Regions from separate parts of the Staphylococcus sp. CoH_129_LAB_1 genome, predicted to be linked through region 2. Evidence: predicted binding sites of a transcription regulator. Region 2 holds the regulator's gene; the other holds the start of a gene.
What was found. Region 2 encodes NrdR, which represses ribonucleotide reductase genes. Its sites were predicted from a motif close to AACACNATATATNGTGTT; they were not measured.

Region 1: nrdI (class Ib ribonucleoside-diphosphate reductase assembly flavoprotein NrdI) is a predicted target of NrdR. The motif match lies at 5,281-5,298, and genes of this name have one in related genera.

What each region holds. Positions count from the first base shown of each region.
Region 1 covers NZ_JBXWKZ010000013.1:8,459-15,823, forward strand. The annotation lists gene AC2FB1_RS05455 (iron chelate uptake ABC transporter family permease subunit) at 1-445, opposite strand, end outside; gene AC2FB1_RS05460 (ABC transporter permease) at 435-1,403, opposite strand; gene nrdF (class 1b ribonucleoside-diphosphate reductase subunit beta) at 1,621-2,589, opposite strand; gene nrdE (class 1b ribonucleoside-diphosphate reductase subunit alpha) at 2,704-4,809, opposite strand; gene nrdI (class Ib ribonucleoside-diphosphate reductase assembly flavoprotein NrdI) at 4,772-5,170, opposite strand; gene AC2FB1_RS05480 (DMT family transporter) at 5,912-6,778, shown strand; gene queF (preQ(1) synthase) at 6,789-7,289, shown strand.
Region 2 covers NZ_JBXWKZ010000016.1:32,723-40,087, reverse strand. The annotation lists gene coaE (dephospho-CoA kinase) at 1-457, shown strand, start outside; partial or broken gene AC2FB1_RS06475 (hypothetical protein) at 778-1,020, shown strand; gene gap (type I glyceraldehyde-3-phosphate dehydrogenase) at 1,060-2,085, shown strand; gene nrdR (transcriptional regulator NrdR) at 2,365-2,835, shown strand; gene dnaB (replicative helicase loading/DNA remodeling protein DnaB) at 2,836-4,206, shown strand; gene dnaI (primosomal protein DnaI) at 4,207-5,127, shown strand; gene thrS (threonine--tRNA ligase) at 5,438-7,365, shown strand, end outside.

The DNA.
Region 1 (7,365 bases), on a different contig from region 2:
TACTTCTAAAGAATGTACCTAAAACTACACCGACAAGAAGTATAAAATAGACTGAAGCATTACCAATTTTAAATATTCCTTGAAATAAAAACAGGGCAAAAAGTACCATTGTGATTAATGTAATTAGGAAATTAATGTAAACATTCGTTACCATTGTTGCTTGTGTGCCTAGCAAGAACACCGGTAGTACTTTAACAAATAAATATATAGAATCTAATCCCATAATTGAAGGTGTGAGCAGCCTATTTGCGGTAATTGATTGAAAGATGACCACAGAAGTTCCAATCGCACCTCCGACAATTAAGATGAGTATAAATTTTCTTAGCCGACTTTGAAACTGATATTCAAATATTTCGGTATCTAGTCCTACAAGCAGATAAAATATTGCCATGCAAACAGTAACAATACTTAGCAGTATTAATTTTTTTCGAACACTAATTTGCATACTTATTTCTACCTTTCATTAATAAAATCAAGAAAATAATAGTCCCAAAGACGCCTATTGTAAGACCGATATTAACTTCAAATGGATATACGACAAGTCTTCCAATAATATCTGCAATAAGAACAAAAATGGAACCTAACATTAATGTATGCGGTAATGCATTTTTCAAATGATCACCTCTGTACATTGAAATAATATTAGGAATAATTAATCCTAAAAATGGTAAAGTCCCCACTGTTACTACTACTAAAGCAGTAAGCGTAGCGGTTATTAAAAGCGCAATATTAACAATTTGTTCATATTTAACGCCTAAGTTATGACTAAAATCTTTACCCATTCCAGCAATCGTAAAATGATTAGCAAATATATACGCTAATATTAATAAAGGAATGGCTAAATAAAGTACTTCATAACGTCCACTTGTAATAATTGCAAAATTACCATTTAGCCAATTTTCAATACTTTGCAATGCATTCGTTCTTAGTGCTATAAATGTCGTAAAACTTGATACAATTCCACCAATCATAATACCTAAAAGTGGAACAAAAATAACTTCTTTTACTTTAATAATCTGAATCAGTTTTACAAATAAGAATGTTCCTGCAAGACTTAGTGCAACTGCGAATAGTAACTTCATTAAAGTATGACCTTTAGGGAAAAAAATAAGCGAAAGTAATATTCCTAATTTTGCCCATTCCATTGTTCCCGCTGTAGTTGGACTGACAAATTTATTTTGCATCATTTGTTGCATAATTAAACCAGCTAACGCAAGAGAACTACCTGACAATAGAATGCTTATCGTTCTAGGGAGACGACTCGAAAATAATATATTTTTTTGTTCATCCGTTAAATGAAAAATATCTGCAATTGCTAACTGACTTACGCCTATAAATAAAGAACATATACTCAAAATGACTAATAAAATAAATAACGTATAACCTTTAAATAAAAACTTCACTAATATTTCTCCTTGATGTAACAATGTGTCCTTTATCATTGATAATGATTATCATTAGCTATTATATTAAAGGGTTTTCTTAAATTTTTCAATAGAACTCGTGTGATTCAATACATTTATTCTATGTTTTTAATTTCAAAATAAAAAAGAGCAAGATCAAAAGCTCTTTTTGTGAGCTTCTAATTTTACTCCATAAATAAAACTGTAATATTGTGACTTAATCATCGAAAACGAAATCTTCATCTTGTAATGCTTCGACATTTAACGCTAATGTATATCCATCGCCTTTAACTGAGAAGAAGTCATGATTTTTTGTTGATGTATCTAATGCATTTTCAATAATAGGATTAAATTCTTTTTCTTCAAAATAAGGTTCAAATCCTAAGTTTGATAAAGCTTTATTTCCATTATACTGTACATAATTTAAAACATCTTCAGTTAAACCGATATCATCGTATAGCATATGTGTATACGATACCTCATTTTTGTATAGTTCTTCTAATAACTTATACATTTCTTTATCAGCTTTTTGTTTTTCATTTTCTGATAATTCATTACGTAAACTTTGTGCATCTAAACCAGTAAACACTCCATGAATTGATTCATCAAGTAAAATTTTTCTAATAATTTCTCCTGACGTTGTCATTTTACCTTGTCCCGCAAGGTATAGTGGATAATAAAAACCAGAATAAAACAAGAATGTTTCTAAGAAGACACTTGAAACTCTTGCTATATATTGATCAAAGATAGAGGCTTCTTTTCCCCATAATTTATGATAATTAGAGATGATTTTATCAGATTTATATTTTAAATGTGGCTCTTCAATCACCCATTTATCTAATAAATAATTGGTTTCACTAGATGGTAAAAGTGTTGTAAAGATATGAGAATAACTTTTAGCGTGAATTTGCTCCATCATTTGCATAAATGAATACACTGCTTTTTTACGTAAATCAGTTGTATGTAGCATAATTAATGGCATACCATCATCCGCTTGATGTGTATCTAATCCGGTTAAACCTGCTAAAGCACGTTTAAATGTATTTTTTTCATCTTCAGTTAATGTTTTCCAACTTGCAATATCTTTTGAAACTTTAAATTCAGTTTCTACCCACATTTGTGAAATATTTTGACGCCAAAACATATTTGTCATATCTTCTTGAGTATTCCAATTGACGGCCTTCATTAATAAAATCCTCCTCAAATTATTAACCATTACATTATTTAAGAGGACAAGATTAAAACGCTTATCTATGAGAACGATTTAATCTTTCCTCTAAATATTTATTTCCACTATTCATTAAATCGCACAACTTGTACATTCTTCGACGCTTAATAGTTTATTACGTGTATAATATAAAGATTTTAATCCCTTATGGTGTGCATAGACATATAATCTTGATAATTCACGTGTTGAGATTTCAGAATTAACATACAAGATTGTAGAAATACCTTGATCGACATGCGTTTGAATTGTAGCAATTAAATCTATAAGCTTCATTTGATCAGTATTAAATGCTGATTTATAGTACCACATTGTTTCTGGTGATAAGAAAGGCATTGGATAAAACGTTTCAGCATTACCATAAGTACGACGTTCAATTTGATCTACAATTGGCATAACTGAACTTGTCGCATTTTGTACATAAGAAATACTTTGCGTTGGTGCTATCGCTAGTCTATAAGCATGATACAATCCATACTTTTGTACATTTTGTTGCAATTCTTTCCAGTCTTCAGCCGTTGGAATATCAAGATTGTCAAATAAGTTTTTAACTTTTTCATATTGAGGCACAAACTCTTGTGATGTATAGAAGTCAAAATATTTACCGCTTGCATAATCTGACTTATCAAAATCTTGATATGCTTCTTCACGTTCTTTAGCAATTTGCATAGAACGCTCAATTGAATAATAGTTCATCATCATAAAGAAGATGTTAGCAAAATCTTTTGCCTCTTCAGATTCATAACCAATTTTATTTTTCGCTAAATAGCCATGCAAGTTCATTACGCCTAAACCTACAGAATGTAACTCACTATTAGCTTTTTTTACACCTGGCGCGTTTTGAATATTCGCTTCATCACTTACTACTGTTAATGCATCTATTCCAGTGTGTACTGAATCTCTGAATTTACCTGTTTCCATTACATTCACTATATTTAATGAACCTAAATTACATGAAATATCACGTTTAATTTCATCTTCAATTCCATAGTCATTAATAATTGATGTTTCTTGTAATTGGAAAATTTCAGTACATAAATTACTCATTTTAATTTGGCCAATGTTGGAATTTGCGTGTACTTTATTCGCATTATCCTTAAACATTAAATATGGATAGCCAGATTGCAATTGTGTTTGAGCAATCATATTCAACATTTCTCGAGCATCTTTTTTCTTCTTAAGAACATTTGGATTAGCTACAAGTTCATCGTAATATTTTTCAATATCAATATCGTCTAATGTCACTCCATACTCTTGTTTTACAGTATGAGGTGCAAACATATAAAAGTCTTTACCTTCTTTAGCTAAATCAAAGAATTTTGATGGTACGATAAGTCCCGTAGAAATTGTTGATAGACGCAAATCTTCATCGGCATTAACTTTTTTAGTATCTAGAAACTCTTCAACATCATAATGGAATATATTTAAATATACTGCTCCAGCTCCAGGACGTTGACCTAACTGATCAGCATAACTAAAGCCACCCTCTAACGCCTTTGCTACAGGTAAAACGCCTTTAGCTACACCTTTAATACCTTTAATTGCTTCACCACGGGCACGTAATTTAGATAAATTGATAGCCACGCCACCACCAATTTTACTTAATTGTTTAGCAGTAGAATCTATGAAATTAATGGAATTTAAACTGTCATCAACTTCTAGTAAGAAACATGAAACGAGTTCTCCACGACGTGCGCGTCCTGCATTTAAGAAAGTAGGAGTAGCAGGTTGATAACGTTGTTCAATCATCGCTAAAATAAATTGTTTAGCTTGTTCTTTATTACCATCTGCTAAGTATAGAGCTACTATGGCAACATGTTGATTATAGTCTTCTAAGTACTTAGATTTATCATTTGTTTTTAAAGCATAATCTTTATAGAATTTACTTGCAGACATATAACTAGCAAATTCAAAATTAATAGATTTTGCGAATTCAATAATTTCTACTAAATCTTTTTCACTGTACTTTTTAAAAACATTAAAGTAAAAATTATTATCTACTAAGTAATGTAAACGTTCAATTTCGCTATCAAAGTAAATTGTTTTATCTTTAATTTCTTCTAAGTAAACTTTTAAAGCTTCTTGATCCTTTTCAAGATTAAAAAAGCCGTTGTCTTTACGTTTAGTTACTTCATTATTTAATTCAATATGATTGTACTTTTTCTCGTCCATAATCTTCATTGAAATGCCCCACCTTATCTCTAAATTCAATAACATCTTTATTTGTGCCTTGAACCTCAAATTGCATTAATAAAGGCACGTGGTATGTTTCCGAAATTGTTCGACCTGCTTTTGCAAAGTTTTGTCCCCAGTTACGATTACCACTAGCAGCTACAGCACGTATATATGCATGATTAACTTCTAGGAAAGACTGGACCTCTTGAGGAACTTCACCAAAACCAATTGTACCTGTAACTAAAATATAAGGTTCCTCAATACTATTTCTACAATTGTCTTTATTGATTTCTAATATATCTTTAATTTCACTACGCTTTATAAATCTTCGTACATTTCCTGAAAAAGAGAAATAAACTACTTTCATAGGAACGCCTTCTTTCGACAATCTTACTTTTTAATTAAAAAGAAGTTCTCTTAGTCTTATAAGAAAACTTACTTTTAGAACGAATATCATCTTGGAAACTTAAAAAAGTTAACACTATATATTGTGTTTCAGCCATTAAATTCTAAAAATCACTATTTATAAATCGTTCAACTAGATAGTGTAGATTTCGGCAAAACCAACTCAAATAAGTGTGAAATTGCTACTAAAATGAATTATTCATATAAATCTTTCACTTTCTCCAAACACAACATGTTGTGTCTCGCTTTGAAATCAAACACTATATTCTGTGTTTCATTATACATAATTGATACCCTAATTAAAAGGTAATATTTAATGTCAAATGTTCGTGAAAACGGTTGAAAGTGCGTCATATCTATATTAAAAACTAAGAAAAAATTATTTTAGTTTTTTTAAGGTATTTCACTTGATTTTTTATCTATCATTATTAAATCTTATTTATTCAGGGTTTTCAGAACTTAACAATATAAAATAAAATGTATTGCTAACCATTTATTTAAAAAATAACTTATTTTAAATATTAAAAGCCGAATAAATTCTTATGAAATAAATAAAATATTCAACGTACCTTCTATTACAAAAAAGAACGTATGTTCGCAATCATTATAGTTTTTCTTTTTCATCTTTGCAAGTACTTATGCACCCACAAATAAATTATGCTAATATATAGACGTTAAATTTTTATAAATGAGGAGATATACTTTGAATCCTAAGGTAAAAGGTATTATTGCTATTTTAATTTCTGCTATTGGTTTTAGCTTCATGTCTGTTTTTTTTAGACTAGCCGGAGACTTACCTGTATTTCAAAAATCTTTAGCACGAAATTTAGTAGCCATGTTTATTCCATTATTTTTCATAATAAAATATAGGCAACCTATATTTGGTAAAATGAGTAGTCAACCACTTTTAATTACTAGATCGACGTTAGGTCTTATTGGGGTATTGCTAAATATTTATGCTATTGATCACATGGTATTAAGTGATGCTGATACTTTAATGAAGCTTAACCCTTTTTGGACTATTTTATTAAGTTTAATATTTTTAAAAGAGAATATTAAAAAGTATCAAATTATAGCTATGCTAATTGCTATTTTTGGTATGTTATTCATTGTTAAACCAGAATTTTCTTCAACTATGTTCTCTTCTTTAGCCGGTTTATTCTCAGGTATCTTCGCTGCCTCTGCATATACTTGTGTACGAGCATTAAGTAAACGTGAAGCACCTTACACTATTGTATTTTATTTTTCATTATTTTCAGTCATCGTTCTTATTCCTTTTTCTATTGCAACATATGAACCTATGACAAAGTTACAAATTATATATTTATTAGGAGCTGGATTATCAGCAGCAGTGGGACAAATTGGTATTACATTAGCATATAGTTTTGCTCCAGCAAAAGACATTTCTATTTTTACTTATGCTTCTATATTATTTACTGCATTATTTGGCTTTATATTATTCGGAGAAACACCAGATTTCTATGCATTTATAGGTTATATCGTCATTATTGGCGCTAGTTACTTTATGTTTGAAAAAGCACGTAGACAATCTAATACATCTAAAAATTAGGAGGAAAATTATGACACAAGGTCGCAATAAAGAAGAATTACAAGATATTACATTATTAGGCAATCAAAACAATAAATATGAATTTGACTATACACCTCAAGTACTCGAAACTTTTGATAATAAACATCAAGGAAGAGATTATTTTGTAAAGTTTAATTGCCCAGAATTCACTTCCCTTTGCCCTATCACTGGACAACCTGATTTTGCTACAATTTATATTTCATATATACCAAATATAAAAATGGTAGAATCAAAATCACTAAAATTATATTTATTTAGTTTTAGAAATCATGGTGATTTTCACGAAGATTGTATGAATATTATCATGAATGACTTAATTGACTTAATGGATCCTCATTATATAGAAGTGTGGGGTAAGTTCACGCCACGTGGAGGTATTTCAATAGATCCATATACAAATTATGGTCGTCCAAATTCTAAATACGAAAAGATGGCCGAACATCGTTTAATGAATCACGATATGTATCCTGAAAAAATAGATAATCGATAATCGATAAAATGTTTTTTAACTCCTTTTATTTTTACTAATATAATATAAAAGGAGTCATTTTTATTTTAGATTTTTT
Region 2 (7,365 bases):
ACAAATTAAAGCCACTTTTGGTGATGAAGCAATCACGAGTGATGGAGAAATGAATCGACAATATATTGGAGAATTAGTATTTAATCATCCAGAAAAACGATTAGAGCTTAATGAGATTGTTCATCCTATTGTAAGAACGATTATGGAACAAGAAAAACAACAGTATTTACAACAAGGATATAATGTAATTATGGATATTCCGCTTCTATTTGAGAATAATTTACAAGATACTGTGGATGAAATATGGCTAGTCTACGCATCTGAAAGTGTACAAATTGAACGTTTGATGAAACGAAACAATTTAGACTTAGATCAAGCAAAAGCGAGAGTTCATAGTCAAATATCAATCGACAAGAAAAGTAGAATGGCTGATTATGTTTTAGATAATTTAGGAAGTAAATCCGAATTAGAAAAACATCTTAAGCAACTATTAATTGAAAAAGGGTACATTAATTAGTAATAAGGAGAAAGAGGTTGGGACATAATCCCTAGCAAAATAGCCAGTAAATGAGTGTATTATAAATTCATTTACTGGCTTCTTTATTTACAATACTACGTATTGTTGGCTCGCTTTCTTAGATGATAGATTCAGCCTGTAGTCTTCAGCTTGTTCTGTTCACACAAAAGTCTCGCCAAAATACTTTGTGTTTATATGTAATTTTACATTGAAATACTTAATACTTAAAAAATAAGATCCTTTCGTATCAATTAATAAATACCAATAAACTAAATTAACAAGGTTCCTTATATAAAGAATATAACATGACTTAACTTACTCTACTAATGGTACTCAATATTAGAAAACGAGCAACCCAATAAGTTGAAAATAATAAAAAATTTATGGAAAAGACAAGTTCTATATTATTTCAATAGAACTTGTCTTTTTCACTTATCCAGAAACTTTATGTCTCAGACTCTTTTTTATTTATTCAAAAATATATTAGCTACATAAATTTAAAATATAAAAATTACATTATTTTTAGAAAACGCTTTCGTTTGAAAATTATTATGTTATACTAATTTCATAAAGTATAACATATAAAACAAGGGGTGCTTTAAATGTCAACAAATATTGCAATTAATGGTATGGGTAGAATAGGGAGAATGGTATTAAGAATTGCATTACATAATGAAAACTTAAATGTAGTTGCTATTAATGCAAGCTATCCACCTGAAACAATTGCGCATCTAATTAACTATGATACAACACATGGACGCTATGATAAAAAAGTAGAACCAATTGATGGTGGTATCCGTGTTGATAACCATGACATTAAGTTAGTGTCAGATAGAAATCCTGAAAATTTACCATGGAAGGATTTAAATATAGATATTGTTATTGAAGCAACTGGCAAATTTAATCATGGTGATAAAGCAATCGGACATATTCATGCCGGTGCTAAAAAAGTATTATTAACCGGTCCATCAAAAGGTGGAGATGTCCAAATGATTGTTAAAGGGGTAAATGATGATAAATTAGATGTTGAAAACTATGACATTTTTAGTAATGCTTCATGTACAACAAATTGTATAGGACCAGTTGCTAAAGTTTTAAATGATCAATTTGGTATTGTAAATGGATTAATGACTACTGTTCATGCAATTACTAATGATCAAAAAAATATTGATAACCCTCATAAAGATTTACGAAGAGCACGTTCATGTAATGAAAGTATTATTCCAACTTCGACTGGAGCAGCAAAAGCATTAAAAGAAGTTTTACCAGAACTAGAAGGTAAACTTCATGGATTAGCTTTACGTGTTCCAACAAAAAATGTTTCATTAGTTGACTTAGTCGTAGATTTAGAAAAATCGGTAACTGTTGATGAAATTAACAATGCGTTTCGCAATTCAGGTTTAGATGGTATTTTAGAAGTAGAAGATGCACCTTTAGTATCTGTTGATTTTAATACTAATCCACATTCAGCTATTATCGATGCTGAGAATACAATTGTAATGGGGGATCATAAAGTGAAAGTGATTGCTTGGTATGATAATGAATGGGGGTATTCTAATAGAGTGGTAGAAGTAGCTGAACTTATTGGTGAACAATTAGTAGAACAATCTACAGTGACTGTAGTTTAAGTTTTGAATAGGACTAAAGGTTTCATATTTTAGAGTGGATAATCTAATATGAAGTTATCAATTTTATAAATTAGAATTAAATGAGATGTTTTAATAATTCATGTATAGGAAAGTGAAACTAGAATTTATATTCAATTCTATTTCACTTTCCTTTTTATATTCTATTATATATTTAGATAGTTAAGTTGTATCAATTTATTATCGATGTATATGAGTTCTTTTATCATAAATCGTTTTTATAGTATAATGGAGCATAATCTATTCAAGAGGGTGACAGATATGAAATGCCCAAAATGTAGCGCCACACATTCACGTGTGGTAGATTCAAGACATGCTGATGAAGCTAACGCAATACGTAGAAGACGTGAATGTGAGAATTGTGGGACAAGATTTACAACATTTGAACATATTGAAGTGAGTCCACTTATTGTTGTCAAAAAAGATGGAACACGTGAACAATTTTTAAGAGAAAAAATATTAAATGGTCTTGTAAGATCATGTGAAAAAAGACCGGTTAGATTTCAACAACTAGAAGATATTACTAATAAAGTAGAATGGCAATTACGCGATGAAGGTCATACAGAAATTTCATCTAGAGATATAGGTGAACATGTGATGAATTTACTCATGCATGTTGATCAAGTCTCTTATGTACGATTTGCGTCAGTATATAAAGAGTTTAAAGATGTGGATCAATTATTGGCGTCGATGCAAGGTATTTTGGATGATAACAAACGGAGTGATTCATAAATGAGTTTTAAATCGTATGAGTATGGTTTAAGTCCACACGATGGATTTAAAGTATATCGGCATTTTTTCTTTAATCATCAACAATTAGAGATATTAAATCGATTGTACATTCCATTAATTGGTTTTAAAGCTATTGGTGTATATCATTTTATGAACCAATTTATCGATGAAGTTGAAGATACAGTTCTTACGCATTATACAATTATGAATGAGCTTAAGATAAATTTATTAGAATTTCGTGAATATATGGATTTACTTGAAGGTATAGGGTTAGTTAAAACATTTGTAAAACATGATAGTAATCAATCCTTTTTTATATATGAATTGATACAACCTCCAACTGCGTATCAATTTTTCAATGATCCAATGTTATCTATATACTTATACAATGCAGTTGATAATCAAAGATATAAAGACTTAAAAGCGTATTTTGAAAAAGATGAACCAAATCTAAAATCATTTCAACAAGTAACGCGTAAATTTACTGATGTATTCAAGGTTCCACATAAAAATATATCTATTGATGCCTCAACGATACAAAAGGAAAATCAATCTGCCACTATAGATTTAGATAATGAATCATTTGATTTTGATATGTTAAGAGATATGTTACAACATCATTTTATAAGTGGAGAAATCATTACTAAAGAGGCTAAACAATTAATTTTACAATTGGCTACTTTATATGGTTTAACGCCTACTTCTATGAAACGAATCATTCTTAACTCTATCACACAAAATCAAACGTTATCATTTGAAGAAATGAGAAAACAAGCAAGGTCTCATTACTTAATTGAGCATCAACAACAGCTTCCAAAGTTACAAACTAAAGCTAACCCTTCTAATCATTTAGAACAACCACAGAGTCAAAATAAAACTACCGATGATTCAAAGGAAAATGATAATTGGTTTAAGTTATTAGAAGACACAAGTCCTATCGATATGCTAGCGTCTTGGTCAGAATCAGAACCAACTTTACAGCAAAAGAGAATGGTAGAAGAGTTGATTGAGCGCGAGAAACTGTCATTTGGTGTTATAAATATTTTATTACAATTTGTAATGCTTAAGAATGAAATGAAGCTTCCTAAATCCTATATATTTGAGATTGCTTCGAATTGGAAAAAGCTAGGTATAAAAACAGCACAACAAGCATATGATTATGCGCTTAAAACCAATCAACAAATTAATGACAATGCAACTAAAAAGGCTAAACGTCAGTATAAACAACGTGAAGTTGTTTCAATAGAAAAAACACCAAAATGGTTAAAAGACAAAAGTCAACAAGTTGAAAAACCTAAAAATAATGATGCGCAATTTGAAAAAGATAGAGAAGCGTTTCGTGCTCAATTAGAACAAGATTGGGAGGATTAGATGAAACCATTTAGTAAACTTATAAAAAATCAAGATAATTTAAACAAAAGAATTGCTAAAATAAAAAATCAAGTTATAAATGATTATGATGTTAAACAATTTTTAAATCAACACCAATCAGAACTTACCAATGAAATGATTGATAAAGATTTGAACGTACTTCAAGAATATAAAGATCAACAAAAACATTACGATGGACATGATTATGCCCACTGTCCAAACTTTGTTAAAGGTCATGTTCCAGAATTATATATAGAAAATGAGCGTATTAAAGTTCGTTATCGACTATGTCCTTGCAAAATCAAATATGATGAAGAACGCCTAAGTTCACAACTTATTACAGCTCATCACATGCAACGTGATACGTTGAATGCTAAAGTGAAAGATATTTATACTAACGACAGAAGTCGACTTGAAATAGCTATGGAAGTCAACGATATTTGTAAAAAGTTAGTTAATGGTGAACACGTAAAAGGTCTTTATATACAAGGCCCTTTTGGAACGGGTAAATCTTTTATCTTAGGAGCCATCGCTAATCAGCTTAAGTCAAAACATGTACCATCTACGATAGTATACTTACCTGAATACATTCGTATATTAAAAGGTGGTTTTAAAGATGGAAGTTATAATGAAAAGTTAGAGCGTATACGAGAAGCAAATATATTAATGTTAGATGATATTGGAGCTGAAGATGTTACAACATGGGTAAGAGATGAGGTAATAGGGCCCTTATTACATTATCGCATGGTTCATGAATTACCAACATTCTTTAGTTCAAATCTTAATTTAGAAGAATTAGAACATCATTTATCTATTTCAAATAAAGGTGCAGAAATAACAAAAGCTGCTCGAATTATTGAACGTATTAAAAGTTTAGCAAACGAATTTTATTTAGATGGAAAAAATTTACGAAATAATTGAAATTTATAATGTGTGATGTATAATAAAGATAAATCTAAATCGTTGAAATAAATGAAGATATGATAATTTAATCTCTATCATACAGCAAGCCAATCATTGATGAGAATTTGGTTGATACATTAAATTATTACTCCTTCATATTTAGATACTGGTAATCAGTGTCCGGCTCAAGACCGTTATCTTATGAAGAGATATCTAGGAAATGTCTAGATAACTAGGGTGGCACCGCGACAAACTCGTCCCTTTTATAGGGAGGAGTTTTTTTATTTTCTTCAGCGATCATAGAATAAAATTTATGGAGGGTTTAAAAATGGAACAAATTAATATTAAGTTTCCAGACGGCAATTCAAAATCATTTGACAAAGGAACTACAACAGAAGATATTGCACAATCAATCAGTCCTGGACTTCGAAAAAAAGCTGTAGCAGGAAAATTCAATAATCAACTAGTTGATTTAACTCGACCTCTTGAAGAAGATGGGGCAATTGAAATTGTTACACCCGGTAGCGACGAAGCTCTAGAGGTATTACGTCATTCTACTGCTCATTTAATGGCTCAAGCATTAAAACGAATTTATGGAGATGTTAAATTCGGTGTTGGTCCAGTGATTGAAGGTGGATTCTACTACGACTTTGATATGGATGAGAAAGTATCATCAGATGACTTTGAAAAAATTGAAAAAACTATGAAACAAATTGTTAATGAAAATCATAAAATTGAACGTAAAGTGGTTTCTCGTGAAGAAGCTAAAGATTTCTTTAAAGATGATCCATATAAATTAGAATTAATTGATGCGATTCCTGAAGATGAGAATGTGACATTATATACTCAAGGTGAATTTACAGATTTATGCCGCGGTGTTCATGTACCATCTACTTCAAAAATTAAAGAATTTAAATTACTTTCTACTGCAGGTGCATATTGGCGTGGAGATAGTGACAATAAAATGTTACAACGTATTTATGGTACTGCTTTCTTTGATAAAAAAGATTTAAAAGCACATTTAGAAATGTTAGAAGAACGTCGTGAACGTGATCACCGTCGCATAGGTAAAGATTTAGAATTATTCACAAATAGTCAACTTGTTGGTGCGGGTCTCCCACTATGGTTACCAAATGGTGCAACAATCCGTCGTGAAATTGAACGCTACATTGTGGATAAAGAAGTAAGCATGGGATATGATCATGTGTATACCCCAGTATTAGCGAATGTTGATCTTTATAAAACTTCAGGTCACTGGGATCACTATAGAGATGATATGTTCCCGCCAATGAAATTAGATGAAACTGAAGAAATGGTATTGCGTCCAATGAACTGTCCACACCATATGATGGTTTATAATAATAAGCCACATTCATATCGTGAGTTACCAATTCGTATTGCAGAACTAGGAACTATGCATAGATATGAAGCAAGTGGTGCAGTATCAGGTCTACAACGTGTAAGAGGTATGACTTTAAATGATTCTCATATCTTTGTACGTCCTGACCAAATTAAAGATGAATTCAAACGTGTTGTTCATATGATACAAGATGTTTATGAAGACTTTGGTTTCGAAGATTACACTTTCAGATTAAGTTACAGAGATCCTGAAGACAAAGAAAAATATATGGACGATGACGACATGTGGAATAAAGCTGAATCTATGCTTAAAGAAGCTGTAGATGAAATGGGATTACCATATGTTGAAGCCATTGGAGAAGCAGCATTCTATGGTCCTAAATTAGATGTTCAAGTTAAAACTGCAATGGGTAAAGAAGAAACACTTTCAACTGCACAAATTGATTTCTTACTACCTGAACGCTTTGATTTAGCATATATTGGTAGTGATGGTGAAAATCACCGTCCTGTTGTTATTCATCGTGGTGTAGTTTCAACTATGGAACGTTTTGTAGCTTTCTTAACTGAAGAAACTAAAGGTGCTTTCCCAACATGGTTAGCTCCAAAACAAGTTGAGATTATTCCTGTAAATGTAGATTTACATTATGACTATGCGAGAAATTTACAAGACGAATTAAAATCTCAAGGCGTTCGTGTAGAGATTGATGATCGTAACGAAAAAATGGGCTATAAAATTCGAGAAGCACAAATGCAAAAAATTCCTTATCAAATTGTAGTGGGAGATAAAGAAGTTGAAAACAACGAAGTAAATGTGCGTAAGTATGGATCACAAGATCAAGAAACAATAGAAAGAGATGAATTTATCTGGAACTTAGTAGATGAAATTCGTCTAAAAAA